DNA from 3 places in the Kitasatospora sp. NPDC057500 genome. Region 1 is predicted to be linked to each of the others. Evidence: riboswitches for the same ligand, from Rfam matches in the RefSeq annotation. Region 1 holds a riboswitch; each other region holds the start of a gene.
What was found. A riboswitch is a leader RNA that binds a small molecule or an ion and turns the genes downstream of it on or off. The one in region 1 is predicted to bind cyclic di-AMP.
Positions count from the first base shown of each region.

Region 2: linked by a shared signal. The riboswitch ahead of ACFU74_RS25770 (NlpC/P60 family protein) and the one ahead of ACFU74_RS26015 (transglycosylase family protein) in region 1 are both predicted to bind cyclic di-AMP.
Region 3: linked by a shared signal. The riboswitch ahead of ACFU74_RS12945 (M23 family metallopeptidase) and the one ahead of ACFU74_RS26015 (transglycosylase family protein) in region 1 are both predicted to bind cyclic di-AMP.

Region 1 is NZ_JBHVER010000144.1:8,407-18,433, reverse strand. Features, by position in the region: gene ACFU74_RS26045 (sensor histidine kinase) at 345-1,748, shown strand; gene ACFU74_RS26040 (response regulator) at 1,825-2,484, shown strand; partial or broken gene ACFU74_RS26035 (phosphatase PAP2 family protein) at 2,647-3,237, opposite strand; gene ACFU74_RS26030 (MazG family protein) at 3,373-4,410, shown strand; gene ACFU74_RS26025 (SDR family NAD(P)-dependent oxidoreductase) at 4,444-4,866, opposite strand; gene ACFU74_RS26020 (cytochrome P450) at 5,108-6,394, shown strand; cyclic di-AMP (ydaO/yuaA leader) riboswitch at 6,626-6,774, shown strand; gene ACFU74_RS26015 (transglycosylase family protein) at 6,780-7,718, shown strand; gene eno (phosphopyruvate hydratase) at 7,961-9,247, shown strand; gene ACFU74_RS26005 (septum formation initiator family protein) at 9,417-9,911, shown strand; gene ACFU74_RS26000 (DUF501 domain-containing protein) at 9,901-10,027, shown strand, end outside.
Region 2 is NZ_JBHVER010000141.1:9,795-19,821, forward strand. Features, by position in the region: gene ACFU74_RS25740 (aminotransferase class V-fold PLP-dependent enzyme) at 1-258, shown strand, start outside; gene ACFU74_RS25745 (Lrp/AsnC ligand binding domain-containing protein) at 277-558, opposite strand; gene ACFU74_RS25750 (rhomboid family intramembrane serine protease) at 555-1,403, opposite strand; gene ACFU74_RS25755 (hypothetical protein) at 1,605-1,868, shown strand; gene ACFU74_RS25760 (NYN domain-containing protein) at 2,177-3,529, shown strand; gene ACFU74_RS25765 (NlpC/P60 family protein) at 3,740-4,783, shown strand; cyclic di-AMP (ydaO/yuaA leader) riboswitch at 5,132-5,284, shown strand; gene ACFU74_RS25770 (NlpC/P60 family protein) at 5,295-6,497, shown strand; gene ACFU74_RS25775 (NlpC/P60 family protein) at 6,749-7,813, shown strand; gene ACFU74_RS25780 (hypothetical protein) at 8,050-8,991, shown strand; gene ACFU74_RS25785 (glycosyltransferase 87 family protein) at 9,034-10,027, opposite strand, start outside.
Region 3 is NZ_JBHVER010000045.1:12,798-22,824, reverse strand. Features, by position in the region: gene ACFU74_RS12965 (class I SAM-dependent methyltransferase) at 1-559, opposite strand, end outside; gene ACFU74_RS12960 (sensor domain-containing protein) at 660-1,397, opposite strand; gene ACFU74_RS12955 (GNAT family N-acetyltransferase) at 1,523-2,107, opposite strand; gene ACFU74_RS12950 (hypothetical protein) at 2,151-3,038, shown strand; gene ACFU74_RS12945 (M23 family metallopeptidase) at 3,096-3,953, opposite strand; cyclic di-AMP (ydaO/yuaA leader) riboswitch at 3,966-4,124, opposite strand; gene ACFU74_RS12940 (YiaA/YiaB family inner membrane protein) at 4,369-4,659, shown strand; gene ACFU74_RS12935 (alpha/beta fold hydrolase) at 4,783-5,610, shown strand; gene ACFU74_RS12930 (TetR/AcrR family transcriptional regulator) at 5,654-6,223, shown strand; tRNA gene ACFU74_RS12925 (tRNA-Ile) at 6,295-6,368, opposite strand; gene ACFU74_RS12920 (SpoIIE family protein phosphatase) at 6,557-8,926, shown strand; gene ACFU74_RS12915 (ATP-binding protein) at 9,089-10,027, shown strand, end outside.

The sequences.
Region 1 (10,027 bases):
CCAGGTCGGCCGGGGCTGCCTTCTCGGATGGGCTGGAGCGGGAAGTCGGCGGGTCCGACTTCCTGTGCCGGCCGGGGGTGCTGTTGCCCTCGCTGGTCCTTCGGTGTGGGCGGCCGGACCGATTTCCCGGACGGGGCGGAGTGGGAAGTCAGCGGGTCCGACTTCCTGCGCCGGCCGCTGCTGTCCTCGGTGCCTGCTGTTGGCGGGCCGCCTTTCGGGGGTGGGGTGGGGAGTCCGGATCTGCCGTTGCAGGGTCGGCTTTCCAGTGCGGGGGGTGGGTTCAGGTGGCGGGTATGACTTTCGGCGGATTCGTGGGGGTGGGCGGGGTCCGTAGGGTCGGGTGGGTGTGGAGAGAACGGTGGGTGGAGTGGGGTCTGCTGGGGATGGCGGCCGGGGGGCTCGGGCTGAGTGCGGTGTCCCTCTGGTGGGCGCTTCCCGGGGTCGGGGCGGCGTTCGCGGCCGGGGTGCGGATGGCGCGGGTGCGCGAGGCGGCCGTGCTGCTCGCGGTCCTGGTGACGGCCGTGACGCTGGTGGCCGTCATGGTCCCGGCCTGGTCGGTGCAGGCGACGTCGGTGGTCTCGGTCCTGGTCTGCGCCGGGATGGGGCCGTGGATGGTGGGCCGGTTCTGGCGGCAGTCGCAGGAGCTGGTGCGGGCCGGCTGGGAACGCGCCGAGCGGGCCGAGCGTGAGCAGCAACTGGTCGCCGAGCAGGCTCGGCTGCGCGAGCGGGCCAGGATCGCCCAGGACATGCACGACGCCCTCGGCCACGACCTGAGCCTGATCGCCCTGCGGGCCGGCGCGCTGAAGCTGGCACCGGACCTGGCCCCGCCGCACCGTGAGGCGGCCCAGGAGATCCGGGCGGGTGCGGCGGCGGCCGTCGAGCGCCTCGGCGAGGTGATCGGCGTCCTGCGCGACGAGACGGACGCGCACACCGCCCGGGGCCCGGCCGACGCCGGCGTCCCGCAGTTGGTGGCCGAGGCGGCCGCGGCGGGCCTGGACGTCCGGCTGACCGTGACCGGCGAGCCGGACGGGATGCCGCGGGCGGCCGAGCACGCCGCGTACCGGGTGGTCCAGGAGGCGCTGACCAACGCCGCCAAGCACGCCCCGGGCGCGCCGGTCACGGTACGGGTCGGGTACTCCCCGGACGGCGCCCGGGTCCGAGTGGTCAACGGGCCGCCGCTGGGCGGTTCGCCCGGTCCGGTGACGGGCGGCCGCGGCCTCATCGGTCTGACCGAGCGGGTCCGGCTGGCCGGCGGCACCTTCCGGCACGGGCCCCTCGACGACGGGGGTTTCGAGGTCCGCGCCGACCTGCCGCGCACCGGCGCCCCGGCGGGCGGCCCGGCGCCGCTGCCGCCGGCGGTCTCGCCCGCCGGTGAACTGCGCCTGGCCCGGCGCCGGGTGGGCCGGATGATGGTGGCCGTGGTGCTGGTGCCGCTGTCCGTCGCCCTGGTCCTGACCGCCGTGCTGCGGGGCTGGACGATCCAGCGGACCGGCCCGTCCGTCCTCGACCCCGCCGACTACGCCTCGCTGCGCGTCGGCATGGACCGGGCCGCCGTCCAACGATTTCTGCCGGAACGTCAGTTTCCGTACCATCCGTCCGTGGGCGGCCCGCCGCCCGGCGGAGAGGGAGTGACATGCGAGTACTACGCGATGACGGCCGAGGTGTTCAACGACGACCGTTCCGGGGACGCGTACCGGCTCTGTTTCCGGCACGACGTGCTGATCTCCCTGGACGCCCTGATCCAGTGAGCGCCCGGTGAACGGCGTGGAGCCCCGGGGCGGGACCCGCCCGCCGATCCGGGTGGTGATCGCGGACGACGAGCCGATGGTGCGGGCGGGGGTGCGCGCGGTGCTGGCCACCGACCCGGGGATCGAGATCGTCGCCGAGACCGGGGACGGGCGGGAGGCGGTGGACCTGGTCCGCCGCCACCGTCCGGACGTCGCCGTGCTGGACATCCGGATGCCCGGCACGGACGGCATCGCCGCCGCCGCCGAGATCCGCCGGGGCGCCGTCACCACCCGGACCGGGGGACCGACCGGGATCGTCATGCTGACCACCTTCGGTGAGGACGACTACATCCTGCGGGCCCTCGGCGGGGGCGCCAACGGGTTCCTGATCAAGTCCGGCGAGCCGGAGGAGCTGATCGCCGGCGTCCGCTCGGTGGCGGACGGCGCTGCCTACCTCTCACCACGGGTGGCCGCCCGGGTGGTGGCCCACCTCGCCGCCACCGGGGCCGGCGGTCCGGCCGACCGCCGGGCCGCCGCCCAGCGCCGGGTGGACGGGCTGACCGCCCGCGAACGCGACGTGCTGGCGCTGGTCGCCGCCGGGCTGTCCAACGGCCAGATCGCCCGCCGGATCGGGGTGGTGGAGGGCACGGTGAAGGCCCACGTCAGCAACGTCCTGGCGCGGCTGGGCGTGGCCAACCGGGCGGCCGCCGCCGTCCTCGCCCACGAGGCGGGCCTGGCCGCGGGCCCGTCGGCCTGAGCCGGGGACGGACGCCGACGGCAGCGGACGGAGCAGCAGCGGACCGAGCAGCGGCACACCGCCCAGCGCACCGACCGCCGCCGTCGCGGACGGCAGCAGTGCGACGACCACCGCCGCCGCGACCGTCCCGCCCAGGACCGCCCCGGCGAGCACGTCGTGCGGGTAGTGCACCCCGGCGGCGACCCGCAGGCCGGCCGTCCCGAGGCCGACGGGTACGGCCGCCCACGCCACCCACATCGCCCGGCGCGGTCGCACCAGCACCAGTCCGGTGGCCAGCGCGACGGCCAGGGTCGCGTGGTTGCTGGGGAAGGACCAGTCGCCCGGCGGCGGGCAGTCGGCGAGCGCGGCGGACGGCAGGGCGGGCAGCGCCCGGCAGGGCCGCTCCTCGTCGAGCACGAGCTTCAGCACCTCGCTCGCCCCGTACGCGAGCACCGTGCCGAGGCCGGTGAGCGCGACGCCCGCGACCGTGCCGGCGGCCCGCCGCCCGCGTGCCGTCCACCAGCAGAGCACCAGCAGCAGGCCCAGCACCAGCAGCCCGGCCTCGGTGGCGGGCTCCAGCAGGGCGGCGAGCCGGGGCGGGGCGTCGGCGACGGCGTCGGCGACCCGGCGGTAGGCCTCGGCGGACCGGCCGGTGACCACCCGGACCGGTCCGTCCCCGCCCGCGCGCCCCGGTGCCAGCCACCCGACCGCGCCGGTGCCCGCCCCCAGCAGCACCACCGCGAGCGCCGTTCTGTTCCTGAGCGTGTTCGTCATGCCACGCACGGTAGAAGGCGAGGAAGGCACCCGACCCGACCCGAAAGACAGGGCCCGACCTGGACGATCGTCAGGGTTGACGAACCCGCCCGCCCGTGCGGGGAGACGGTCGGGACAGCCGGGTAGGTTCGGGGTGTGACGACGAATCCTCCGGGCGCGAAGCTGATCCTTCTCATCACCACCCACCGGGTGGCCCCCGGCCTGCTGTCGTGGCCCGCCTGGGAGGCGCTGCGGTCGGCCGGGCGGGTGCTCGCCGCCGACCCCGCCCACCCGCAGCTGCCCGCCCTGGCGCAGGCCGGCGTCGAGGTCCGGACCGTGGCGCCCGGCTCCGCCCCCGCGCTGGCCCGGCTGCTGACCGGGGCCCCGGACGGGCCGTCCGCCGACGCGGGACCGACGGTCTGGCTGGGCAGCCCGGACGGCGACCCCGGGCTGACCGACGCGCTGGCCCGCCTCGCGGTCGAGCACGCCGGCGAGGTGCCGGAGATCGAGGTGCTGCCCGGCTCCTACGACCTGCCGGGCGCCCGGCTGCTGGACCTGGTCTCCGTGATGGACCGGCTCCGCTCGCCGGGCGGCTGCCCGTGGGACGCCGAGCAGACCCACGCCAGCCTGGTGAAGTACCTGGTCGAGGAGGCCTACGAACTGGTCGAGGCGATCGAGGAGGGGGACCGCGACATGCTCCGCGAGGAGCTGGGCGACGTCCTGCTCCAGGTCTTCTTCCACTCCCGGATCGCCGAGGAGCACCCCACCGGCGCCTTCTCGATCGACGACGTGGCGGGCGACATCGTCGACAAGCTGATGTACCGCCACCCGCACGTGTTCGGCGACGCCGAGGCGAGCGGCGCGGAGGAGGTGGAGGCCAGCTGGGAGGCGCTCAAGGCGGCCGAGAAGTCGGAGCGCGAGTCGGTGCTGGACGGCGTGCCGGCCGGGCTGCCCTCGCTCGCCTACGCGGCGAAGCTGGTGTCACGGGTGCGCCGGGCGGGCTTCACCGGGGTGCCGGACGAGCCGTACGAACTGCCGGGGGCGCTGACGGCGGAGTCGGCGGGCCGGCTGCTGCTCGCGGTGGCGCAGCGCGCGCACGACGCCGGGGTGGACGTGGACGCCGCGCTGCGGGCGGCGGCGCGCGGCTACCGGGACGCGGTCCGCGCCGCCGAGGGCCTGAAGCCCGGGGAGTAGGGGACCGGAATCCGGCCGGTGGCGGAGGGCGCCTCAGGCGGCGACGTCCGCCACCGGTCGGCGCTGCGCCGGGACGACGACCTCGCCGATCGCCTCGCCGACCAGGGCGACGAGTTCGGCGAGCCGCTCCAGGTCGAGGTGGTCGGGCAGCTCGGCGAGGGAGACGATCCGCTCGCCGCCCGGCCCGGCCACGCAGAACAGGCCGATCGGGCCCAGGTGCTTCTCGGCGGTGTCGACCAGCGCGGCGACGTCACTGGGCCGGCGGACGTCGCCGCAGACGCCGACGACGGGACAGCCCGGCCGGTCGAGCTCGGTGGCGAGGTCCTCGGCGATCCCGACCCGCTGGTCGGCGATCAGCATGCCGGTGGTGCCCGCCGCGGTGAGCCGGCGGGCGAGGTCCGCCCCCGACCCGCCGTCGAGCACGGAGATCACCACGACCGAACCGTTGACCCGCATGGCCTTGCTCCTCCCTGTGGGCGGCTCCGCACCGGCGCCCACGCGCATCTTGCGGAGGATCGTAGGCAGGTCCTGACCCTCCGCAACAGGAATTACCCCTCAGGTGACCAGGCTCACGCCTGTCGCGCCGAACGGACGCCCCGGCGCCCCGCCGAACGGACACCGCCCGCTCCCGCGCCGCCCGCGTGCACCGCGTGCACGCCGTGCGGTCGCCCGGACACGCCCGGGATACCGTCGACCCATGCCAGCTCAGCCCGCCTCCGCCCGCCCGCCCCTGTTCACCTGGGAGTTCGCCGCCGACCCGTACCCCGCCTACGCGTGGCTGCGGGAGCACGAGCCGGTGCACCGGACCACCCTGCCGAGCGGGGTGGAGGCGTGGCTGGTCACGCGGTACGCGGACGCCCGGCAGGCGCTCGCGGACAGCCGGCTCTCCAAGAACCCGGTGCACCACAGCGAGCAGGCCCACCGCACCGGCCGGGTCGGCATCCCGGGCGAGCGCCAGGCCGACCTCATGACGCACCTGCTCAACATCGACCCGCCGGACCACACCCGGCTGCGCCGCCTGGTGTCCAAGGCGTTCACGCCGCGCCGGGTGGCGGCGTTCGAGCCGCGGGTGCAGCAGCTGACCGACCGGCTGATCGACGGCTTCGCGGCGCGCGGGTCCGCCGACCTCATCCACGAGTTCGCCTTCCCGCTCCCCATCTACGCGATCTGCGACCTGCTCGGGGTGCCGGCCGAGGACCAGGACGACTTCCGGGACTGGGCCGGGATGATGATCCGGCACGGCGGCGGCCGGCGCGGCGGGGTGGGGCGCGCGGTGAAGCGGATGCGCGCCTACCTGGCGGAGCTGATCCACCGCAAGCGGGCGGACCTCGGCGACGACCTGATCTCGGGGCTGATCCGGGCGAGCGACCACGGCGAGCACCTGACCGAGAACGAGGCCGCGGCGATGGCCTTCATCCTCCTCTTCGCCGGCTTCGAGACGACGGTCAACCTGATCGGCAACGGCGTGTACGCGCTGCTGCGCGACCCGGGCCAGCGCGCCCTGCTCCAGGACTCCGTCGGGCGCGGCGAGAGCGCGCTGCTGGAGACCGGGATCGAGGAACTGCTGCGCTACGACGGCCCGGTGGAGCTGGCCACCTGGCGGTTCGCGACCAGCCCGCTGACCATCGGCGGGGTGGAGATCCCGGTCGGCGACCCGGTGCTGGTGGTGCTCGCGGCGGCGGACCGGGACCCGGCGCGGTTCGCCGACGAGAACACCCTGGACCTGGCCCGGACGGACAACCCGCACCTGGGGTTCGGGCACGGCATCCACTACTGCATCGGCGCGCCGCTGGCGCGGCTGGAGGGGCGGGCCGCGCTGGCCACCCTGCTGACCCGGCTGCCGGACCTGCGGCTCGCCGCGGACCCCGGGGACCTGCGCTGGCGCGGTGGTCTGATCATGCGTGGACTCCGTGAACTTCCGGTGGAATTCACACCGGAGAAAGCGCCCGGCGGCGAGGCTCCGGAGAACGGGTCCGCAGGCTGACGGATCCGCACAACAGGCTGACGGGCACTCTGGGTTGCCCGGATTCGCGGGGTCTGAACCATCCTCAATCCGGACATACCACCCCGGTTGGTAGGCGATCCATCACATGACGTGATGTCCATGTGATATCGGCGATATGAGCTTGTGATTGCTCTGAAGATCTGTCTACTCTCCGTGGAGCCCGCAGCTGCGGGCCCCGTACGCGGAACGCCGAGTCCTGCCCGCCGCGCCACGGGAAACCGACCAGAACCCTGGGCAGGGGCGGGGGACCCAGGTTTTGCGCCGTCTCCCACGGCTAGGGGTGAAGCCGCCTCCGCGCGGCCGGGCCACCTCCCGGTCCGAACCCGACAGCTCACCTCGCAGGCGTGCGGAGAGGGACCTCTTCATGCTGCTCGTTGGAACCGGTCGTCACCGTCGCCGTACCCAGGCCGAGAAGGCCATCGCCGTCGCCGGTGTCGCCGGCGTCGGACTGGCCATGCCGATCCTGAGCGCCACCGGCGCCTCCGCCGCCCCGGTGTCCACCTGGGACGCGGTCGCCCAGTGCGAGAGCGGCGGCAACTGGAGCATCAACACCGGCAACGGCTTCTACGGCGGCCTCCAGTTCACCGCCAGCACCTGGAAGGCGTTCGGCGGCACCGCCTACGCACCGCAGGCCAACCAGGCCTCGAAGGCCCAGCAGATATCGGTCGCCGAGAAGGTCCTCGCCTCGCAGGGCCCGGGTGCCTGGCCGGTCTGCTCCAAGAAGGCCGGCCTGACCAAGGGCGGCGCCCCGGCGGCGGTCGACACCTCGACGCCCGCCAAGCCGGCCGCCCCGAAGCCGCAGGTCCCGCAGGCCGCCCAGGAGGCCAAGCCGCAGCAGGAGGCCCCGAAGGCCGCCGCGCCGAAGCACGCCGCCCCCAAGACGCAGGCCGAGCAGCAGACCGCCAAGCCGCAGGCCCAGCAGTACGCGCCGAAGCACGCCGCGCCCAAGCAGCAGGCCCCGCAGCCGCAGCAGCAGCAGTCGCCGGCCTTCTCCGGCAAGGCCGGCTGGGACGCCGACGCCAAGGTGTACTGGTACCAGAACAACGGTGCCTGGTACTGGACCAGCCACCAGAGCGTCTACCAGCAGTACGCCGGCCAGCCGGCCGCCCAGGCCCCCGCCGCGCAGCAGCAGCAGCAGCCGGCCGGCCAGGGCTACACCGTCCGCTCCGGTGACACGCTCGGCGGGATCGCCGCCGCCCAGGGCGTCCCCGGTGGCTGGCAGGCGCTGTACGACGGCAACCGCGCCACCGTCGGCGCCGACCCGAACCTGATCGTCCCGGGCCAGGTCCTGACGCTCGGCTGACGACCGGTCCGACCGGACGGACGGAGGGGGCCGACCGGGCCCCCTCCGTCCGCATCCGGACGTCTCCGGCCGGGCAACCAGGTGAACTACCGGTGAGTAGCGAGGCCACACGCTGAGACGGAGCCGAGGTCGACGTGGCCCGGACAGTCCGTGCGGTTAGGCTCTGGTCGTAACGACTCCGCAATCGTCCGGCCGACTGCACCCCACCGTCAGCCGAACCTGCTTCCGCTAGGAGATGCCTCGTGCCGTCCATCGATGTCGTCGTCGCCCGTGAGATTCTCGACTCGCGCGGCAACCCCACGGTCGAGGTCGAGGTCGGCCTCGACGACGGCAGCACCGGCCGTGCCGCCGTCCCGTCGGGTGCCTCCACCGGTGCCTTCGAGGCGCTGGAGCTCCGCGACGGTGACAAGAACCGCTACTTCGGCAAGGGCGTGGAGAAGGCCGTCCTGGCCGTCATCGAGCAGATCGGCCCGGAGCTGGTCGGCTACGACGCCACCGAGCAGCGCCTGATCGACCAGGCCATGCTGGACCTGGACGCCACCCCGGACAAGTCCTCGCTCGGCGCCAACGCCATCCTGGGCGTCTCGCTGGCCGTCGCGCACGCCGCCTCCGAGGCCAGCGACCTGCCGCTGTTCCGCTACCTGGGCGGCCCGAACGCGCACGTCCTGCCGGTCCCGATGATGAACATCCTCAACGGCGGCTCGCACGCGGACTCCAACGTCGACATCCAGGAGTTCATGATCGCCCCGATCGGCGCGGAGTCCTTCTCCGAGGCCGTCCGCTGGGGCGTCGAGGTCTACCACACCCTCAAGGGCGTGCTGAAGGAGCGCGGTCTGTCGACCGGCCTGGGCGACGAGGGCGGCTTCGCCCCGAACCTGGACTCCAACCGCGAGGCCCTGGACCTCATCGTCGAGGCCATCCAGAAGGCCGGCTACGTGCCGGGCAAGGACGTCGCGCTCGCCCTGGACGTCGCCTCCTCCGAGTTCTACGAGGACGGCGCCTACCAGTTCGAGGGCAAGGCGCTCACCTCCGCCGAGCTGATCGAGTACTACGCCGGCCTGGTCGCCGCCTACCCGCTGGTCTCCATCGAGGACCCGCTGGACGAGTCGGACTGGGACGGCTGGAAGGCCATGACCGACAAGCTGGGCGACAAGGTCCAGCTGGTCGGCGACGACCTGTTCGTCACCAACCCGGCCCGCCTGGCCCGCGGCATCGAGACCGGCACCGCCAACGCGCTGCTGGTGAAGGTCAACCAGATCGGCTCGCTCACCGAGACCCTGGACGCCGTCGAGCTGGCCCAGCGCAACGGCTACCGCTGCATGATGTCGCACCGCTCCGGCGAGACCGAGGACGTCACCATCGCCGACCTCGCCGTCGCCACCAACTGCGGCCAGATCAAGACCGGCGCCCCGGCCCGCTCCGAGCGCGTCGCCAAGTACAACCAGCTGCTGCGCATCGAGGAGATCCTCGACGACGCCGCCGAGTACGCCGGCCGCGGCGCCTTCCCGCGGTTCAAGTACGAGGGCTGAGCCCGACCCGGACGGCGCCCGGCCGGTATCGCCGGGACGCCCGGTAGCGCACGCCTGACCGGTGCCCCGCCGTTCACCCCGTAGGGTGGACGGCGGGGCACCGTCGCGACCAGGAGCGGACCAGGAGCAGGAGGGGACACCGGAGATGGCAGGCTGGAGGATCCCGGGCTTGGCGGCCCGGCCCCGGTTCACGAGCCGGGCGACCGTCCTCGTGCTGGTCCTCTGCTCGCTGGTGGCGATCCTGGCCTATCCGACGCGCCAGTTCGTCTCCCAGCGCTCGGAGATCTCGGCGCAGCGCGCCCGGGCCGAGCACGCCCGGCAGCAGGTCGAGCAGCTGCGCCGGGAGAAGGCCCGCTGGCAGGACCCGGAGTACGTCAAGGCGCAGGCCCGCACCCGGCTGCACTACGCGATGCCGGGGGAGACCCCGTACATCGCGGTGGACCCGGCGGCCCAGGGCGCGGCCAAGTCCTCGCTGGGCGCTCCGCCGCCCGCGGCGGGCCCGGCGGCCGGTCCGGCCAAGGCGGCCCGGCCCTGGTACGCCAGCGTCTGGGACTCCGTGGACGCCGCCGCCGCTCCCGCGGCCCCCGCCGCCCCGGGGCAGTCCGCCCCACCCTCACCACCCGCCCCCGCCCCCGCTGGAGACAGCTCCTCCCATGACCACTGAGAACCACCCCACCGTCTCCGACGAGGACGTCGCGGCGATCGCCGCACAGCTCGGCCGGGTCCCGCGCGGCCTGCGCGGCGTGGCCCACCGCTGCCCGTGCGGCAACCCGGACGTCG
Region 2 (10,027 bases), on a different contig from region 1:
CTGTTCTGTGCCCACCCGCTGGTGCGCACCCTGCTCGGCGACGAGGAGGCGGCGCCCTCGGAGTGCGGCGCGCCGGAGCCCTCGCTGCCCGGCGAGCGCAGCCTGAACGCGATCCGGGTGAGCTTCGGCGCGGGCACCCCGGACGAGCACGTGGAGCGGTTCCTGACCGCCGTCCGCGAGCTGGTCACGGACGGCGCGGCCTGGACCTACCGCAACGAGGGCGGCCGCTGCGTCGCGGACACCCGCCGCGAGGGCTGAGCGGACCGCTCGGCGGTGCTACTCGTCGAGGCCGATCGCGAACGCGGCCTCCAGGTCGTGCTGGGAGTAGGTGCGGAAGGCGATCTGGGTCTCGGTGTGGGCCACGCCCGGGACCTTGTTGAGCCGGCCGGGGATCACCTCGGCGAGGTCGTCGTGCCGGGCCACCCGCACCATCGCGACCAGGTCGTAGCCGCCGGTCACCGAGTAGACCTCGCTGACGCCCTCGATGGCGGCGATCGCCTCGGCGATCTCCGGGATGCGGTCGACGCTGGTCTTGATCAGGACGATGGCGGTGATCACGGTGGCGTACTCCTTTGTGAGGTGCCGCCAGGGTATCGGGCGTCGGGGGCACCGTCGCGGGGGCGGGTGGTCCGCGGACGGCGCCCGATGAGGGTGCAGGCGTAGAGGAAGCCGGCCGCGAAGCCGATCACGTGCACCAGGTACGCCACACCGGGCCCGGCGGAGTGCACCGACCACCACTGCAGGACGAACCAGAGCCCCAGCACCAGCCAGGCCGGGAAGCGCAGCGGCAGGAAGAGCAGCAGCGGCACGAGCGTGGTGACCCTGGCCCGCGGGTGGAAGCGCAGATAGGCGCCGAGCGCGGCGGAGATCGCCCCGGAGGCGCCGATCAGCACCCGGGTCGAGTCCGCCGAGTGCGCCTCGGCCAGTGCGAAGCCGTAGGTGGCCAGCGTCCCGGACGCCAGGTAGAAGAGGAGGAACCGGGAGCGCCCCAGCCGCCGCTCCACGGTCGGCCCGAAGACGTGCAGGAAGAGCAGGTTGCCGAGCAGGTGCAGCCAGCCGGCGTGCAGGAAGAGCGCGCTGAGCACCGAGAGCGCCGGGTGCTTGCCGGGGGTGGGCGCGGCCGGGCAGCCGGGCACCGGGTCGGGGGCCTCGGCGAGCTGGCCGGCGGTCAGGGGGCGTCCGGTCAGCAGTTCGACGGGGACGGCGCCCCAGCGCTGCTCGTAGCGCTGCTCCGCGCAGACCCGGCCCTGGCCGCGGCCGTAGAGCGGGTTGAGCCCGGCGGCCGGTCCCAGCAGGAAGACCGCGGTGTTGATCGCGATCAGCGCGTAGCAGACGGCCGGGGCGGTGCCGGCCGGCCGGCCGTGGCGCGCGCCGGGGTGGGCGGGGAGGACCGGGATCGCCATGGGCCCCAGCATCCCTCCGGCGCCGTGCGGGCACCGCGCGGTTACGGCAGGTGGGCTACCGGCGGGGGCCGGTCGGCCGGTGGCCGCGAAGGTTGCCCCAGGCAATAGGCTTGGGCCGGGCATTCCCACCTCCCGCCGCCGACGCCGGGGCTCCGGGGGGAGCGCCTGAGCCCGTTCAGGGACCACCCGAGAGGACCCCCGATGACCGTCCCCGCCCTGACCGCCGAGACGCGCTGGCGCTGCACGCTCTGCGGCAACCTGACCCGCTTCGACGTGACCCGGACCGCCCGGGTCACCGAGTTCCTCCACTTCGACCTGGCCGGCGAGTCGAAGGTCGAGGAGACCCAGGTGCTCAGCGAGACCGTCGAGTCGGTGCGCTGCCGCTGGTGCAACGCGGTCGACCAGGTCGAGCTGGTGGCCCGCCCCGGCGCGGCCGACGGCGCCGAGGCCCCCGAGCAGGCCTGACCGCCTGATCCGTGCGGCGGGCGGTGCAGGGCGTGGCCGGTCGCCGCACGGGACAATACAGAGGGAACGCACGGAGTGTGACGGGGGTGGCGGCCGGGGCCGTACCCCGCTGGACCAGGATCGGAGCCGAGGACGTGGTGGACGCAGCGAAGGAGCCCGGCGGCCCGCAGGGGCGGCAGCCCGCTGTGGACGCGCAGGCGCCGGACGTGGCAGGGGCCGCCCCCTCCGGCACCGGGGCCCCGGCCGAGTCGGCCGCCGGCGAGGAGTCCGGCGGCGGTGACGATCCGGCGGCAGCCGTCGACGGCGCGGTGCGGGACGGCGGGGACGCCGGAGGCGTCGGAGCGGGCGACGCCGAGACGCTGGACCGGCCGCTGCCCGAGGGCGTGCGCCGGCGCGTGGTGGGCCTCGCCTCCGACGCACTGGGCGGGCTGCCGCTCGCGGAACTGCCCCAGTCGCTGCGCCAGTACGCCAAGTTCACCCCCGCGCGCCGGGCCAAGTACGCGGCGACCGCGCTGGCGGCGGCCCTGGAGGCGGAGCCGGCCTTCCGCTCGCGGATAGCGGAGCGGCTGCGGCTGGGCCAGCCGGACCTGGTCAGGGCGCTGGAGTCGGGCACCGTGCCGGGCGCGGCCGACCCGATGGACGTGGCGGCGGCGGCCTACCTGGTGCGCTCCGCCGGGTGGAGCCGGCTGGTGGCCGAGGCCGGCGAGGAGGCCGAGCGGGCGGGCGCCGAGGGCGCGGCGGCCGAGGCGGCCCGGCTGGTGGAGAAGTTGCAGGCCGAGCTGGCCGAGCTGCGCTCCGCGGCGCGCTCCGACCTGGAGCGCCAGCGGGCCGAGTCGGAGGACGTCCGGCGCGAGGCGGACTCGCTGCGCCGCAGACTGCGGTCGCTGGAGAGCGACACCCGCCGGGCGCAGGCGGAGACCCGCAAGGTGGCCGCCGAGCTGGAGTCGGTCAGGGCGCAGGCGGCGGCCGAGCGGAGTGCGGCGGAGAGCGAGGCGCGCCGGCTGCGGCACCGGGTCACGGAGCTGGAGAACGCCGTCGAGCAGAACCGCCGGTCGGCCCGCGAGGGGCGCAGCGTCGAGGACATGCGGCTGCGGCTGCTGCTGGACACCGTGCTGCAGTCGGCCCAGGGGTTGCAGCGGGAGCTGGCGCTGCCGGTGTCCCAGATCCGTCCGGCGGACCTGGTGGAGGCGGTGGTGCCGGGCGCGGCCTCGCCGCACGACGTGGCGCGGCGCGGTCTGGCCGAGGACGATCCGGCGCTGCTGGACCAGTTGCTGGCGATCCCCCAGGTCCATCTGGTGGTGGACGGCTACAACGTGACCAAGACGGGCTATCCGACGCTGCCGCTGGAGCAGCAGCGGATCCGGCTGCTGGGCGGGCTGGCGATGCTGGCGCAGCGCACCCAGGCGGAGGTCACCTGTGTGTTCGACGGCCAGGACCTGGACGTGCCGGTGATCATGGCGCCGCCGCGCGGGGTGCGGGTGCGGTTCAGCCGGACCGGGGAGACGGCGGACGAGTTGATCCGCCGGCTGGTGCGGGCCGAGCCGCAGGGGCGCCCGGTGGTGGTGGTCTCCACCGACCGGGAGGTCGCGGAGGGCGTGCGGAAGGCCGGCGCGCGCCCCGTAGCATCGGTGCTGCTGCTGAACCGGCTGGCCCGGCCGTAACCGCTTCCGGGTGCGGGCCGGTCGGTATGACGGCTGGTCAGCGCCCGGATTGCGGTGTTGTGCGAGTTTTGTGAAGTCAGATGGGCGGTTCGGGTTCACGCGATCGGGGGAGTGGCGCGAAGCGTGGATCTTCACTAGTGTCTGGCGTCAAACCTATTTTCCGGATTCTCACCCGTTCGGGTGAGGCCATTGGAAGAAGGAGCCGGTCCCTTGGCCTCCCACCGCCGTCCCAAGCAGCCGAGCCGCGCGCGGGTCTCCGTGCTCACCGCTGCCGCTGCGACCGCGGTCGCCCTCTCCGCCCAGGTCGCCGCACACGCCGCGCCCAGCCCGTCGCCGAAGAAGGACGACGTGAAGGCGCAGATCGACCAGTTGCAGGAGGAGGCCGAGCAGGCCACCGAGAAGTACAACGGCGCCAAGGAGCGCGCGGACCAGCTGCGCAAGCAGGCGGACCAGCTCCAGGACCAGGTCGCACGCGGCCAGGAGCAGATGACCCAGCTTCAGGCCGGGCTGGCCGAGGTGGCGGGGGAGCAGTACCGCACCGGCGGCATCGACCCGTCCGTCCAGCTGATGCTGACCTCCGACCCGTCCGGCTACCTGGACAAGGCCTCCAGCGTGCAGCAGGCCAGCTCCAGCCAGGCCGAAGCGCTCAAGGGGCTCCAGGACCAGCAGCGCCGGCTCGACCAGCAGAAGGCCGAGGCCGCCGCCGTCCTGGCCTCGCTGGACAGCACCACCAAGGACCTGAACCAGTCCAAGGCCGAGGTCAACAAGAAGCTCAAGGAGGCCCAGGACCTGCTGAACTCGCTCAGCGCCTCCGAGCGGGCCGCCCTGAAGGCGCAGGAGCAGCAGGCCGAGCGTGCCTCGCGCGGCTCCGAGCGCACCGACCTGGGCAGCCTGCCGCAGGCGAGCGGCAAGGCGGGCTCCGCGGTCTCCCTGGCGATGAGCAAGACGGGCTCGCCGTACGTCTGGGGCGCCACCGGCCCGAGCGGCTTCGACTGCTCCGGCCTGATGGTCTGGGCGTACGGGAAGGCCGGCGTCTCGTTGCCGCGCACCTCGCAGGCGCAGGGCAACTACGGCACCCGGGTGCCGTCGATCGCCGAGGCCCAGCCGGGCGACCTGGTCATCTACCGCGACGACCGCAGCCACGTCGGCATGTACATCGGCAACGGCATGGTGGTGCACGCGCCGCGCACCGGTGACGTGGTGAAGGTGATGAAGGCCGACGCCATGAAGATCAACACCATCCGCCGGGTCTGACGGACCGGCACGACACGCCCGGGGGCCCGTCGGGGCCCCTGTGATCAGCGCCACCTCCGAACCGGGGGTGGCGCGGCGCGTTTCGGGTGGGTGTTCGACCGTCTGACGGAGAATGATCAGCCGGTCGTGGGGGCGTGATTACACTCGGTCATATTCACAAAAGAACTTGGGTATTCTTCCGGCTTTTTTCTGACAAGGATTTGAACGGATCACGGATCTGTTACTAGGGTCGTGCTTCGAACCACGCACAGTCGATCACCCAGCCTGGGTGGCGGCGGGGTTCGCCGCCGAGTTCGCGAAGCAGCGGGACGGGGCCTTCGGGTCGCCCGTCCGAGTGAGGGCCCAGCAGTCGGGGGTCCGCTGTGGAGCGGAGCCGGGGAACCACGTTCCTCCGGGGTGAATCGGCGCCAGGCCGGCCGCGGGAGCGGCGGGTGAGGCGTCGTAGGGCACGCTTCCGCCCGAACCCGTCAGCTCACCCGGTAGGCGGATGAGGAAGAAGGAGTCCGCCTTCGTGGCGTCCCATCGTCGTCCCAAGCCCGCCGGCCGCACCCGTGTCTCGATCCTGACCGGTGTCGCCGCCGCTGCCGTTGCCCTGTCCGCGCAGTCCGGCGCCCACGCCGACCCGACGCCGACCAAGGACCAGGTCAAGGAGCAGGTCGACCAGCTCAACGAGCAGGCCGAGGTCGCCACCGAGAAGTACAACGGCGCCCAGGCCAAGCAGCAGGAGCTGCAGAAGCAGGTCGCCGAGCTGCAGGACAAGGTGGCCCGCCAGCAGGCCGTGGTGACGGAGGCCCAGGGCGGCCTCGCCGAGATCGCCGGCGAGCAGTACCGCACGGGCGGCATCTCGCAGACCGTCCAGCTGATGCTCTCCGCCAGCCCGGACAACTTCCTCAACCAGGCCGACGCCCTGAACCAGGCCGGCTCGACCCAGTCCGGCGCGCTGAAGGAGCTCCAGGAGCAGCAGCGCAGGCTCGACCAGGACCGTACCGAGACCCAGGCCAAGCTCGCCGAGCTGGAGTCCACCACCCAGCAGCTGAAGAGCTCCAAGGAGGACGTCCAGGGCAAGCTGCAGAAGGCCCAGGACCTGCTCAACACGCTCACCGAGCAGGAGCGCCAGGCCCTCCGCGCGGCCGAGGAGAAGGCCGCCGCCGAGGCGAAGGCGAAGGCGGAGGCCGCCAAGGCCGAGGCCGCGAAGGCCGCCAAGGAGAAGGCCGAGGCCGAGCGCGCCTCCCGCGACACCAACCGGACCAACCTGAACGCGCCGTCGGCCGGTTCCTCGGCCCCCGCGGCGTCCTCCGCCCCGTCGGCCCCGGCCGCCAAGCCGGCCGCGCCCGCCGCCCCGGCCGCGCCCGCCGCCAACGGCTCGCGCGCCGCCGCCGCGATCGCCGCCGCCGAGAGCAAGCTCGGCTCCCCGTACGTGTACGGCGCCACCGGCCCGAACTCGTTCGACTGCTCGGGCCTCACCGGCTGGGCGTACGCCCAGGCCGGCGTGTCGCTGCCGCGGACCTCGCAGGCGCAGGCCACCGCCGGCACCCAGATCGGCTCGGACATCTCCAAGGCCCAGCCCGGCGATCTGGTGATCTTCTACGGCGACCGCCACCACGTGGGCATCTACGTCGGCGGCGGCCAGGTCATCCACGCCCCGAAGCCGGGCGCGTCGGTCCGCTACGAGGCGGCGTCCAACATGCCGGTCAACACCATCGTGCGCCTCTGACCGCCGGTCGGCAGGCTTCGTCGGGCCCGGTCTCCCCGTGCGGGGAGGCCGGGCCCGCGGCTTTTCCGGGCCCGCCGGGACGCTCGGTCCGCGAACCGATCTGACGTCCGATAAGTGTCTGAATATTCGGGTTCGGAGGGGTTTGGATTCGGTTGCCCGGACTCGCTAACGTCTGCCACCGGACGCCCGCTTCGACAGCCGCCCGCCCCGGTGCGGCGGCGGGCCGGGCCCAGGATCGGAGCCGACGTCGCATGGCCGTGCACCGCCGTTCCCCGCTGTCAGGTGCGCAGGTGCTCGCCCGGGCGCTGGTGCTCACCGCGGCGGCCACCACCGCGTTGGGCGTGGCGACCGGCGGCAGCGCCCGGGCCGTCCCCGGCGCGCCGGACGCCCCGGCCGACCGCAAGGACGTCAAGGCGCAGGTGGAGCAGCTCTACGACGAGGCCGAGCAGGCCTCCGAGCGGTTCAACGCCGCCCAGGAGGCCCAGCAGCGGCTCCAGCACGAGACCGGCACGCTCCAGGAGCAGATCGCCGTCGGCCAGGACGAGTTCAACCGGCTGCGCGGCGACCTCGCCACGGTGGCCGGCGCCGAGTACCGCGGCGGCGGGATGACCAGGACCGTCCAGCTGATGCTCGCCACCGACCCGGCGGGCTACCTCTCCCGGGCCCGCGCCCTCGACCAGACGGCCGAGCGGCAGAACGAGACCCTGCACGAGCTGCTGGGCCGTCAGCGGGCGCTCGACCAGCGCCGGGCCGAGACCACCGCCAAGCTCGCCGAACTGGAGCAGACCCGCAAGGCGCTGGCCGAGAGCAAGCAGCAGATCCAGCAGCGGCTCGCCAAGGCCCAGCGGCTGCTCAACAGCCTCGGCACCGCCGAGCGAGCCCGGCTCGCCGCCCAGGACGCCCACGACGCGGAGCAGCGCGCCACCCGGGGCAAGGACCGGCTGGACCTCGGCGACACCCCGCCCGCCTCCGAACGCGGCGCCGCCGCGCTGGCCGCCGCGGTGCGGATGGTCGGCGCGCCCTATGTGTACGGATCCGCCGGGCCCAAGGCGTTCGACTGCTCCGGTCTGATGTACTGGAGCTGGCGGCAGGCCGGAGTGACCCTGCCGCGCACCTCGCAGGCCCAGGCGTACGCCGGGCGGCGGGTCAGCCTCTCCGAAGCGCGGCCGGGGGACCTGGTGATCTTCTACCGGGACATGCACCACGTCGGGATGTACGCCGGCGGCGGGGTGATCGTGCACGCCCCGTACCCGGGGGCCAAGGTCCGCTACGAGAGCGTCACCACGATGCCCGTCTCGGGGGTGATCCGGCTCTGAGCCGCCCGGATCCCGCCGCCGACCGCGGGCCGTCCCGGCGCACCGCCCTGCTGCTCGCGGCCGGCGGGCTCGCCCAGCTGTCGCTGCCCGGGGCCGCCCCGGCGCCGACCGCCGCCGCGGCCCCGGACGAGCACGCCGACGTCCTGGCCCTGCTCGACGCGCGGGCCCGGGCGCTGACCGCCGGGCCGCCAGCGCTGCCGCTGCGTGCCGGGTACCGCAACCTGCTGCTGGGGCCGGTGGACCGGGCCGGGCGGTGCGCCGCCACCGCCGAGCTGACCGTGGAGGTGACGGGCTACGACCGGTGGCCGGTCGTCCATCCGCGCCGGCTGGCGCTGGCCCGCTCCGCCGCCGGCTGGCGGGTCGAACACGAGGAGGGCGCGGACGGACCGCCGCCGCCGTGGGACCTCGGCACCGTCCGGGCCGAGGACGGCGCGCGCTGCCTGGTGCTGGGGATGGACGCCGGGGGCATACCCGCCCCCACCGGGCTCGCGGTCGTCGGCGACCGGGCGGTGGCGGCCGTCGAGGCCCTCTGGGGCACCGCCTGGGCCGGCCGGCTGCTGCTCGAAGTGCCCGCCACGGGGGAGCAGTTCACCCGGCTGCTGGCGGACGGGCAGGCCGGCTGGTCCGGCATGGCGGCGGTCACGGTGGCCGCGCCCGGGGCGCCGCTGAACGCCCCGGCCGACCGGGTCCTGGTCAACCCGGAGACCTACGCGGGCCTGAGCGACTTCGGCCGCCAGGTGGTGGTCACCCACGAGGCGGTGCACGTGGCGACCCGGGCCGACACCCGCGCCTGGACGCCGCTCTGGCTCTCCGAGGGCGCCGCCGACTGGACCGGCTACCGCGACGCGAACCGGCCGGCCCGCCGGATCGCCCCGGAACTGGCCCGGGACGTCGCCGCCGGGCGGCTGCCCGCCGCACTGCCCGAGGACGCCGCCTTCGCGGCCGGCGGGGAGGGCCTCGCCCAGGTCTACGAGCAGGCCTGGCTGGCCTGCGACCTGATCGCCCGCCGGTACGGGCCGCAGCGGCTGGTGGCGCTCTACCGGGCGGTCGGCGCGGCGGCCCCGGGCGCGGACCGGCAGGCCTGGCTGGACGGGCTGCTGCGGGACCGGCTCGGCCTCGGCCTGGCCGAGTTCACCCGCCTCTGGCAGGCCGAGGTCCGGGCACTCGCCCAGTCCTAGGGCCGGTTCCAGGGCCGGTTCCAGGGCAGGCCCAGGACAGTCCTAGGGCCGGGCCGAGGGCCGGGCGCCCTGGCGGCGGTCGCCGGGCGAGGTCCGCGGCCGGTCGATGCCGTCCAGCAGGTCCTGCTCGTACGCGATGCCGGGGCGCACCGAGAACGCGGCCGCCGGGACCGGCTCGGGGCGGGCCAGCACCACGGTCTCCGGGAGCCGCTCGGCGCGCCGGGTGGAGCGCCAGAGCCGCACGCAGGACAGCACGGTGGCGGCCAGCAGCAGCAGGTTGCGCAGCGTCAGCACGGCGATGGCGCCCGGCTTGCTGGCGACCACGTCGCCGAAGACCAGCGGGAACTCCACCAGCGTCAGCGGGGTCGCGGCCAGGATCAGCAGCGCCACCGGCCGCTGGCTGCTGCCGCGCACGGTCAGGCAGACCGCCGCCACGCCGACCAGCCAGACCAGGTACTGCGGGCTGATCACCCGGCTGGTCACGGTGAAGATCAGCAGCGCGGCGAGCGCGGCGTCGTACATGGTGGCCGCGTTGCGCCGCCGGGCGGTGAAGCGCCACAGCAGCAGCCAGCCGAAGCCGAGCACGGTGCCGGCCAGCATCACCTTGCTGACCACGTCCACCCACGGCCCGAGCATCTCCACCGAGCCGTAGTTCATCATCACCCTGCCGTCCCAGGCCCCGGTGATCCGGGCGAAGTGGATCGGCAGCGCGCCGACCGACTCCACCTCGATGCCGCGGTCCTTCTGGAACGTCAGGAACTCGAACGCGCCGTTCATCCCGGCCGCCAGCAGGAAGCCGATCGAGGCCGCCGCGGCCGCCGCGGCGGTCCAGGAGCGGCGGGTGCGCCGGCCGGAGGGGGTGCCGATCAGGCCGAGCAGCGGCCAGATCTTGACGATGCCGCCGAGGCCCAGCAGCAGGCCGCCGACCGCCGGCCGGCGGATCAGCGCCAGCAGTCCGGCCACCGCGATCGCGGTGACGATCACGTCGTAGCGGTTGTAGATCATCGGGCCGAGCAGCGGGACGCCGGCCACCCAG
Region 3 (10,027 bases), on a different contig from region 1:
GGTGGACCCTGACCTCGCCGCCGGGGGCGGTGACCCGGACCAGTTCGGCCAGCGCGGCCACCTGCCGCTCCGGCCCGAACAGCTCGGGGTAGGCGAAGACCAGGTAGCCGCTCAGGGTGAGGGCGAAGGTGCCGTCCGCGAAGGGCAGCCGGGGCAGCGCGGCGGCGACGTACTGCCCCGGGTGGGCGGCGCGGTCGGCCGCGAAGAGCCGGCGGGCCCGGTCCCAGCCGCGCAGGTAGTGCTCGGGCCGGCGGTGCCGGCGGGCCGGGTAGAGGTCGGGTCGGGCCGCCATCGAGGCGGCCATCGCGGCCCGGGCGGCCAGCGCGCGGGCGGCGATCTCCTCGGGCGGCCGGGCGTACACCGGGTCGGCGGCGATGACCCGGCAGCCGAGCGGGCGGGCCTCGGCGGCCAGCCCGGCGGCGCCGCCGGGGCAGTCGAGCAGCGGGCCCGGCAGGGCGGCGATCCCGGCGCGGGTGAGGCCGAAGAGGCCGCAGTACTCGTCCAGCGGGCGGGAGGTGACCAGGGGCGCGGCCGGGGCGCGGGCGGTTCGGTCGGCCATCGCGGCCATCCGACCACGGGCCCCGGCGGCCCGCACCCGGGGGCGGCCGGGCGGGTGGCCGGGGCCGGGGCCGGGGTGGGGCCGGGGCCGGGCCGGGTGCTCAGCGGCCGAGCAGGCCGCGGGCGGCGAGGCGGTTGACGTTGGTCAGGCCGCGCACCAGCTGCGGGGTCAGGAAGACGAACAGCATCCCGAGCAGGCAGACGCCGGCGATCTGCAGCGGCGACTCGATGTAGTACTCGTGCCGGACGCCGTCGTCGCCGGTGAAGTCGAAGACCCGGTAGCCCGGCCAGTCGACGTAGCGCGGGAACACCCAGTGGTAGACGGGGTAGAGCGCCAGCGTCCAGCCGACGCAGAGGAAGACCAGCGACAGCGTCATGCTGAGGATCGCCCACGGGAACATCACCACCTGGTACAGCACGGCCTTCCAGCCGGCCGCGTCCGCGAGGCGGGCGGTGATCGCGCCCCAGGCGCCCGGCCGGACGGCGCGGACCGGCGCCGGACCGGGCACGTCCAGGGCGAGCATGCCGCGCACCCGGGCGCGCTCCAGCCCGCCGAAGCCGCGGGCGAAGGTGGTCAGCGCGGCCAGCACGGGCAGGCCGAGCACGGTGACGAAGGTGCCGAGGCCGAGGCAGAACAGCGCGACGGCCACGGTGAAGCCGACGACCGCGACCGGGAGGCCGGTCAGCGTGTAGCCGACCTCGCGGTAGAAGTAGGAGGTGAACGGGGCCCGCCAGGCGTACGGCGGCTCCTCGATGCGGCGGGCCGAGGCGTGGTGCTCGCCGTACTCGCGGCCGTCGTACGCGTCGAACTCGTTGCGCTGCATGCTGTGGGTGCTCATGGCCGGTCTCGGTCCCTCGGGTCGGTCGCGGTTCGGGGCTCGTGGGGTCTGTCCTGCTGACTCCTCCAGCCTGTCAAAGCGCGCCCGGGCCGGACATCCGGCTCCCCGGCGAACCGGGGGTGGGGTTATCCCCCCTGACCGGCGCCCCCGGCCGGCCCGTCGTCGGCGAGCAGCGCGTACTGGTAGGCGTCGCGCCAGCCGTCCCCGCGCCGGTAGTCGTGCCGGACCAGGCCCTCCAGCCGGAAGCCGGCCCTGGTCAGCACCCGGATCGAGGCGGCGTTGTCGACGTCCGCCCGGGCCTGCAGCCGGTGCAGGCCGAGCGGGCCGAAGGCGAGGTCCCGCAGCAGGGCGACGACCTCGCCCGCGTACCCCCGGCCCCAGACGTCGCGGCGCAGGGCGTAGCCGAGGTGGGCGGAGCGGTGCGGGCCGAGGCCGAGCGCGGCGTTGCCGATCGGGACGGCGCGGGCCGGGTCGTCGGCGTCGGCGAGGCGGGTGACGGCCAGCCGGTAGACGGTCCGGTCCTCCTTCTCCGCCTCCTCCAGGTACTGGGCGATCTGGTCCGCGCAGTCCTCGTGGTCGCGCGGCTCGAAGGCGAGGTAGCGGGTGGCCTCCGGATCGCCGAACACCGCGTGCAGCGCGCCCACGTCCTCGGGGGTGTGGTGGAACTCCCGGACGGCCAGCCGGGGCCCGGTGAGTCGGACGGGAACCATGGCTCCCGACCCTACCCCCGACCAGCGGTTACGGTTCGTGGTTATGGAAGACGAAGACCTGCGGCTCGCCCCGCGCACCAAGGCCGCCGAACTGCTCGCCTGGGCGGAGGCCGAGGGCCGCGAGCCGGTCGCCGGGGCCCCGCTGCGCGCGGTGCTGGCGCTGCTGGAGCTGGGCGGCGGCAGGATGCACGACGGCTGGCCCGAACTGACCTCCGCCGCGGTGGAGCACCTGCTGTACGAGCGCATCCACCTGTACGTCCAGCCGGAGCCGGGCCAGGACCCGCTGGCGTACGGCGCGGCGGTGCGGCTGCTGGTCGACCACCAGCGGGCGGCGAAGCGGCTGAACGCCAAGCGGCAGCAGCGGCTGCACGCCGAGGCCGAGTGGCAGGGCGAGCTGGCGGCCGGGCTGCTGCGCCGGGCGGACCTGGTGACCTGGCCCCGGCTGTACACGCTGCTGCTGCGCGCGGCCGGGGTGGACACCGGTGACGAGTCGGCGGTGCGGGCCTGGCTGGAGGGGTTCCGGGAGCTGCCGGCGCAGGAGCGCTCGGCGGCGTTCGAGGCGCTGGAGGCGGACGGAGCACTGGACCCGGTGGACGACGGGGGCTGGGACGGCGGGGCCCGGACGCTGGCGGTCGGGATGGCCACCGACGGGGCGCGGCGGCTGCTGGAGCAGGGGCTGATGGAGCGCAGCTACCGGAACCTGGCGGAGCTGACGGCGCTGGGCCGGCCGATGCCGGACGAGCTGGCCGGGGACTTCGGGGCGTTCGAGGAGGCCGCGGTCCGGGCGGCGCTGGAGCTGGCCGGCGCGTGGACGGTTCCGGGGCTGCCGCGGCTGCTGGTGGAGGAGTTCCCGGAGCTGGCGCCGGAGCCGGGGCAGGCGGAGATCGACGCCTATCTGGCGGGGCTGGAGCCCGTCGGGGACGGGGAGTAGGAACGCGCGGGGGCCCCGGCCGGTCGACCGGGGCCCCTCGTCGTGCCGGCGGATGCGTCAGAAGGTGACGCCGCGCTGCTCGAACCAGCTCTCCGGGTCGACGGGGGCGCCGCCGCCGGGGCGGACCTCGACGTGCAGGTGGGCGCCGGTGACGTTGCCGGTCGCGCCGACCTTGCCGATCTGCTGGCCGGGGACGACCTTTCCGGAGCCCTTGATGATCGAGGAGAGGTGGCAGTACCAGATCTCGGTGCCGTCGGGCAGGGTCTCGACGATCCGGTAGCCGTAGGCGCCGGCCCAGCCCGCCGAGGTGATGGTGCCCTGGCCGACCGCGTAGACGGGCTCGCCCTGGTCGGCGGCGAAGTCCAGGCCGGTGTGCAGTTTCGCCCAGTAGCGGGCGCTCTGGCCGTAGTGGGCGGAGAGCCGGTAGTCCTTCACCGGGAGCTTGATGGCGGCGAGCTTGGCCTTCTCGGCCTCCTCGGCGGCGCGCTTGGCCTGCTCCTGCTGGGCGATCTGGGCGGCGCGCTTGGCCTCGGCCTCCTGGGCGGCCTGGACGCGGGCGCTCTCCTCGGCCGCGGTGCGCTGGCTGTCGGCCTGCTGCTGGATGCGGGCGGCGAGGGCGAGGCCGGGGTCGGCGGAGAGCGCGACCGGCTGCTCGTCGGGCGCCTCGACGGCGGGCGCCGCGGCCGGGGTGGCGGAGGCGAAGCCGGTGGCGCCCAGGGTGGCGGCGACGGCGGTGACGCCGAGCAGCGGAGCGGTGCCGCGGCCCTGACGGGGCATCCGGTGCCGGCTGGTCTCGGCGGCCGGCGGGGCGGTCTCGTCGGCGGGGCCGCCGAACGGGCCCTGCCCGGTGAACGGAGCCGGGTGATCGAGCAGCTGGGTACCGGACGGGTGTGCCGGGGTGTGCGTCGACGCCACGGAGGCGCGCTCCTTTCCTTCCTTCGCGCCTACCGGGTTAGCTGACGGGTTCGGAGCAGGAAGGTCTCCTACGGCTGGGCCTGGGCCTGGCCGATTCACCCCAAGGAACGTGGTTCCCCGGCTCCCTGGCCTGCCCGGAGGCCGGCCGGCGGGATTAGGCGACGGCGCACGGTGCCGTCTGGTACGGCGTTGCGGACCGCGCTGCGTTATCAAACGTTAATCCGAGAGCCCCCCGATTCCAAGCCATCCGTTGGTGACGGCGGGATACGGATCGGGCACCACGCGGCCCGATGGGCGTTTTGGGACGTTTGATGACAACTGACACTACCGAACGTGTCAGGACGTCAACGAACGGCCCCTCACTTGAGTACCGCTACTCATGTGCGGCCGGGCCCGGCGCGGCCATCCTGGCGCCATGAGCACACCGATGCAGTCCCGCACCACGGCCGCGTACTACATCCAGGCCGTGCTGTCCTTCGCCCTCTCCTGCACCGCCCTCGGCGTCGGGATCGCCTTCCTCCCGGTGGAGCCGTGGACCCGGGCGTTCCTCGCCCTCGGCCTGCTCTACACGATCACCTCCACGTTCACCCTCTCCAAGGTGGTCCGGGACCGGCAGGAGACCACCGAGCTGGTGACCCGGGTCGACCAGGCGCGGCTGGACAAGCTGCTGACCGAGCACGACCCGTTCAAGGTGGAAGGGGTCTGACCAGCCTCCGCGGGCGGGCGGGCCACTGGCTGTCAGAGCCCATAGCTTGACGGCTAAGGCTATTAGCCTTAGCTTTATGGCTATCGGCGCTCGGCCGACGATCCCGCTCCCAGGAGGCTCCCCATGAACGGCACCCTCGCCCCCGTCACCCGCCACCTCGACCTGCCCGGCGGCCGGATCGCCTTCGACGACACCGAGCACGGCGAGGGCGCCCCGGTCGTCCTGCTCCCCGGGATGCTCGACAGCCGGGCCGCCTACCGCCACCTGCGCCCGCTGCTGACCGCCGCCGGCCGCCGGGTGGTCACCATGGACCTGCGCGGCTTCGGCGAGTCCTCGATCCTCTGGGACGACTACTCCCCCGCCGCGATCGCCGGCGACGTCCTCGCCCTGCTGGACCACCTGGGCATCGACCGGGCCGTGCTGGCGGGCAGCTCGTACACCGGCGCCAGCGTCGTCAAGGCCGCCGGGGACGCCCCCGGGCGGGTGGCCGGCATCGTCCTGCTGGACGCCTTCGTCGAGAACGTCCCGGCCGGCGCGCTCCAGCGGCTGGCGGTCGGCGCGATGGGCGCGCTGGTGGTGCACTCGCCCGCGTTCTGGGGCCTCTACCACCGGAAGGTGGCCTACCCGGGGCCCAAGCCCGCCGACCACGAGGAGTACGTGGCCGGGCTGGTCGCCGCGATGCGCACCCCGGGCCGGAAGACCGCCACCCGCGGCCATGTGCGCGGCGACTCGTCGCCCGTCGGCTGGACCGCCGCGGTGCGCTGCCCGGCGCTGGTCGTGATGGGCTCGAAGGACCCCGACTTCGGGAAGCCGGAGCTGGTCGCCGACCGGCAGGCCGCCGCGCTGAACGCGCGCAAGGTGATGATCGAGGGCGCCGGGCACTACCCGATGGCCGACCACCCGCGGGCCACCGCCGACGCCCTGCTGTCCTTCCTCGCCGACCTGGCCTGAGCGGTCCGGACGCCGTCGCCCACCCACCCCCAGGAGAACCGCTGTGCCCCGAGTCGGACTGACCCCCGAGCAGGTCGTCGGCCACGCCCTCGCCCTCATCGACGAGCAGGGCCCCGAGGCCCTCACCCTGGCCGCCGTGGCCGGCCGCGCCGGGGTCGCCACCCCCTCGCTGTACAAGCACGTCAGCGGCGGCCTGGCCGAACTGCGCCGGCTGGTGGCCGTCCGGGTCACCGAGGAGCTGGCCGACCGGCTGGCCGAAGCGGCGCTCGGCCGCGGCGGGGACGCGGCGGTCGCCGCCGTCCTGCGCGCCTACCACGCGTACGCCACCGAGCACCCGCACCGCTACGGCGCCCTGCCGCAGGCGCCGCAGCCGGACGCCGACCTGGCCGCGGCGGCCGGCCGGCTGGTCGGGGTGATCGTCGCGGTGCTGCGCGAGTACGGTCTCGAAGGCTCCGAGGCGATCCACGCCGCCCGCACCTTCCGCTCGCTGGCCCACGGCTTCGCCGCGCTGTCGACCGGCGGCGCCTTCCAGCTCGCCGAGGACCTCGGGGAGACCCAGGAGCGCATGATCACCGTGCTGACCGCGGGCCTGCGCGGCTGGCCCCGCCCCTGAGCGGCGCGGCAGCCGGACGCGGGAACGCCGAAGGGCCCGGAGCGGGATGCTCCGGGCCCTTCGTGGTGGTGTGGGGCTAACAGGACTTGAACCTGTGGCCTCTTCCTTATCAGGGAAGCGCTCTAACCGTCTGAGCTATAGCCCCGTACCGCACGACCCCGCCGGTGCGGCGGGACGTCGTACGGAGAAGGGTACCGGACCCGGCAGGGGTGCTCGCACACCGGGGAAACCCGGTGCACCGGGACCCGCCGTTCGCCCCACGCTTCACCCACTTAAGAAATAAGGTATTAAGAATTAACTGCCCCATAAGGAACCGGAGAGGCCGGCCGTCCCGTGGACCCGCGCAGCAGCCCCACCGCGCGCAGTGCCATGCGCTGCGTCCGCTTATTGCTCGGCTGCACCAGCGCCGCCGAACTGCTCGGCACCGTGCTCGCCGAGGGCCCCGGCTGGATCACCGGCGAGGGCTCGGCGCTCTACCTGCTCGACCCCGGCGGCATGCTCCGGCTCTCCGCCTCCCACGGCCTGCCCGACTGGGCCCACGAGCGCTACAGCGTGGTCGACCCGGCCAGTGAGCTGCCCGCCGCGATGGCGCTGAAACTGCGCCGCCCCTATCTGCTGAGCCCCGAACGCACCAGCGTCGACTACCCGAACCGGAACACCGGGATGGGCACCGGGATGGTCGCCGTCGTCACCCTGCCGATGGTCGTCGACGAGCGGCCGATCGGCGTGCTGGCCCTCGCGCTCGCCCACCGGGGCATCGTCCCGCGGCGCGACCTGGACGTGCTGGAGACCCTCGCGGACGCCTGCGCGCACCGGCTGGCGTACCTGCTGGAGCACGCCGGGTCGCCGCTCGCCCCGCACCGCCGCGCCGCCGCGCCGAACGGGGTGCGCCCGGGGCCCGTCCCCTGCGGCGACCCGGCCGCCGGAACGGCCCACCCGCTGCTCTCGCTCGCCGTCCGCGCCGCCGGGCACGGCGCCTTCGAGCGCGACCTGGTCACCGGCGAGACCCACTGGGACGCCCAGGCGCTCCGGCTGGTCGGCCGGCCCGCGCCGCCGGACGGCGGTCCGGCCCCCGCGCCCGACCTCGACCTCGTCGTCCACCCCGAGGACCTGCCGGACGTCCAGGCCGCGCTCGCCGAGGCGCTCGCCACCGGAGGGCCGTACCGGATCCGCTACCGGGTGCCGCGCGCGGGCGGCGGGGTGATCCGGATCGAGGAGACCGGCGAGGTGATGCTGGACGTGCACCGCCGGCCGGTCCGGATCTCCGGGCTGATCGCCGACCTCGACCACGGGCGGGCCCTCGACGAACACCCGGTCGTCGTCCATGCCGGCCGGGCCGCAGGGGCCGCCAACGGGAGGGCCGTCGACGGGACGGCCGTCGACGGGGCGGTGGCGAACGGGACGACGGTGAACGGGGCGTCCGCCGGCGGGACGTCCGCCGCCGGGGCCCGGTCGGCGCTGCTGCTGGCGCTCACCCGGGCGCTGTCCCGGGCGGTCACCGTGCGGGACGTCACCACGGCCGTCACCGACATCGCCCGGCCCGCCTTCGGGGCGGCCAGCATCGTGCTGGACCTGGTCGACGAGGGCCGGCTGCTGCCCGTCGCGCACACCGTCTACGGCGGGCCCCTGCGCACCGAGCTGACCCGGCTGGCCGACCTGTCGGAGGGCGTGATGCAGCGCGCGCTGGCCCGCTCGGCCCCGCTGTTCAGCGAGCCGGCCCGGCGGGGGCGGGGGCGCGGGCGGCCACAGGGGGCGGCCACCGGCGCCGGCGGCCCGCTCGCCCCGGCCGCCTGGGCGGTGCTGCCGCTGGTCGCCTCCGGGCGGCAGGTCGGCTCCTGCCTGATCACCTTCGCCACCGAGCGCGTCTTCAGCCGCGAGGACCGCACCCTCTACTCCGCCTTCGCCGGCATCCTGGCGCAGTCCCTGGAACGGGCCCGCCTCTACGACACCCACCACCACCGGGCCACCGAGCTGCAGCGCGCGATGCTGCCGCGCACCCTGCCCCGGCTGCCCGGGATCGCCAGCGCCGCCCGCTACCTGCCGAGCACCGAGGGCATGCAGATCGGCGGCGACTGGTACGACCTGCTGCGGCTGCCGGACGGCCGGATCGGCCTGGTGATCGGCGACGTCCAGGGCCACAACGCCGAGGCCACGGCGGTGATGGGGCAGCTGCGCAGCGGTCTGCGTGCCTACGCGACCGACGGGCACGACCCGGCCGCCACGCTGGCCCGCACCAGCCGGCTGCTCGCCGAGCTGGACACCGAGCTGTTCGCCACCTGCCTCTACCTCACCCTCGACCCGGCCGACGGCACCCTGCGGGCCGCCCGCGCCGGGCACCCGGCCCCGGTCCGGGTCACCGAGGACGCCCGGGCGGTGGAGCTGGACCTTCCCGGCGGCCCGCCGTTGGGCGTCGCCCCGGACCGGCCGTACCCGCTGGCGGTGGAGCACCTGCCACCCGGCGAGACGCTGCTCGTCTACACCGACGGCCTGGTGGAGGACCGCGAGGAGGACTACGACGAGTCGGTGCAGCGGATGCTCGGCGGCCTGGAGCTGTGGGCGCGCAACGCCGGTCCGGTGCGGGTGGAGCCGGGTCCGGCGCTGGAGCGACTGGCCGATCTGCTCACCCTGAACGTCACCGAACGGCGTTCGCGCCCGGACGATGTCGCGTTGCTGCTGTTGCACAGATTGTCGGCTGTGCACTAGCGGTGCTGGTGGGACGGCGATCGGGGGTCCACGGACCGTCCGATCGAGTCCGAAGCAGGGAGGATTGACGCGGTATTGACAGGATTTCGACGAGATCCGGTCACTTGGCGAGATCCGTTCACACCTTCGTAGGATCATCACCCTAGAATTCGCCGCGTGACGATGACTCAGTGGTGCGCAACGGCAACAGGCGTGCTCGCCGTCCTCGCCCTCGTGGCCGCCGTCCGCTACCGTGCGGTCGCCGCCGTCCAACGCCACCGGGCCGCCGAGCGGCAGCGCGAGATCGCCGCCCTCCGGGGCCGGCTCGACGCCGAACTCTCCCGCCGCAACGCCGAACTGGCCGCCGTCCAGCACGAACAGGAACTCACCGCCTCCACCCAGCGGGCCTTCCTCAGCGTGGCCCGCCGGATCCTCGTGATGGCGCACGACCAGCAGGCCCTGCTGGACGAGATGGAGCGCACCCACGACGACCCGGCCCTGCTGGAGGGCCTGCTCAAGGCCGACCACGCCGCCGCCCAACAGGCCCGCCTCGCCCAGACGCTGGCCGTGCTCTGCGGCGCCAGGGCCGGGAGGCACTGGCCCGAGCCGGTCTCGCTGGAGGACGTCGTCCGCGGCGCCCAGTCGCGCATCCTGCCCTTCCAGCGGGTGATGATCCGCAGCCGGATCGAGACCGCGGTGGTCGGCGCGGCCGCCGAGGCGCTGATCCACGCGGTGGCCGAACTGCTGGACAACGCCACCCGCTACTCCCCGCCCAGCACCCAGGTGTTCGTCACCCTCATGCCCGTGCACAACGGCGCCGTCATCGAGATCGACGACGGCGGCGTCGGCATGCCCGAGCAGGCCGTCGCCAAGGCCTCCGCCGCCCTGGCCGGCGGCTCCACGGTGGAGATCTCCCGCCTCGGCGAGGTGCCGCAGCTCGGCCTGGCGGCGGTCGGCCGGCTCGCCGAGCAGTACGGGTTCCGGGTCACGCTCAGCTCCGCGCCCTCGCCGTACGGCGGGGTGCGGGTCGTGGTGCTGCTGCCGAACGCGCTGCTCACCGAACCGCTGCCGCCGACCGTGCCCGGCCTGGGCGTGGACGACGCGGTGTTCGGGGGCGGCCGG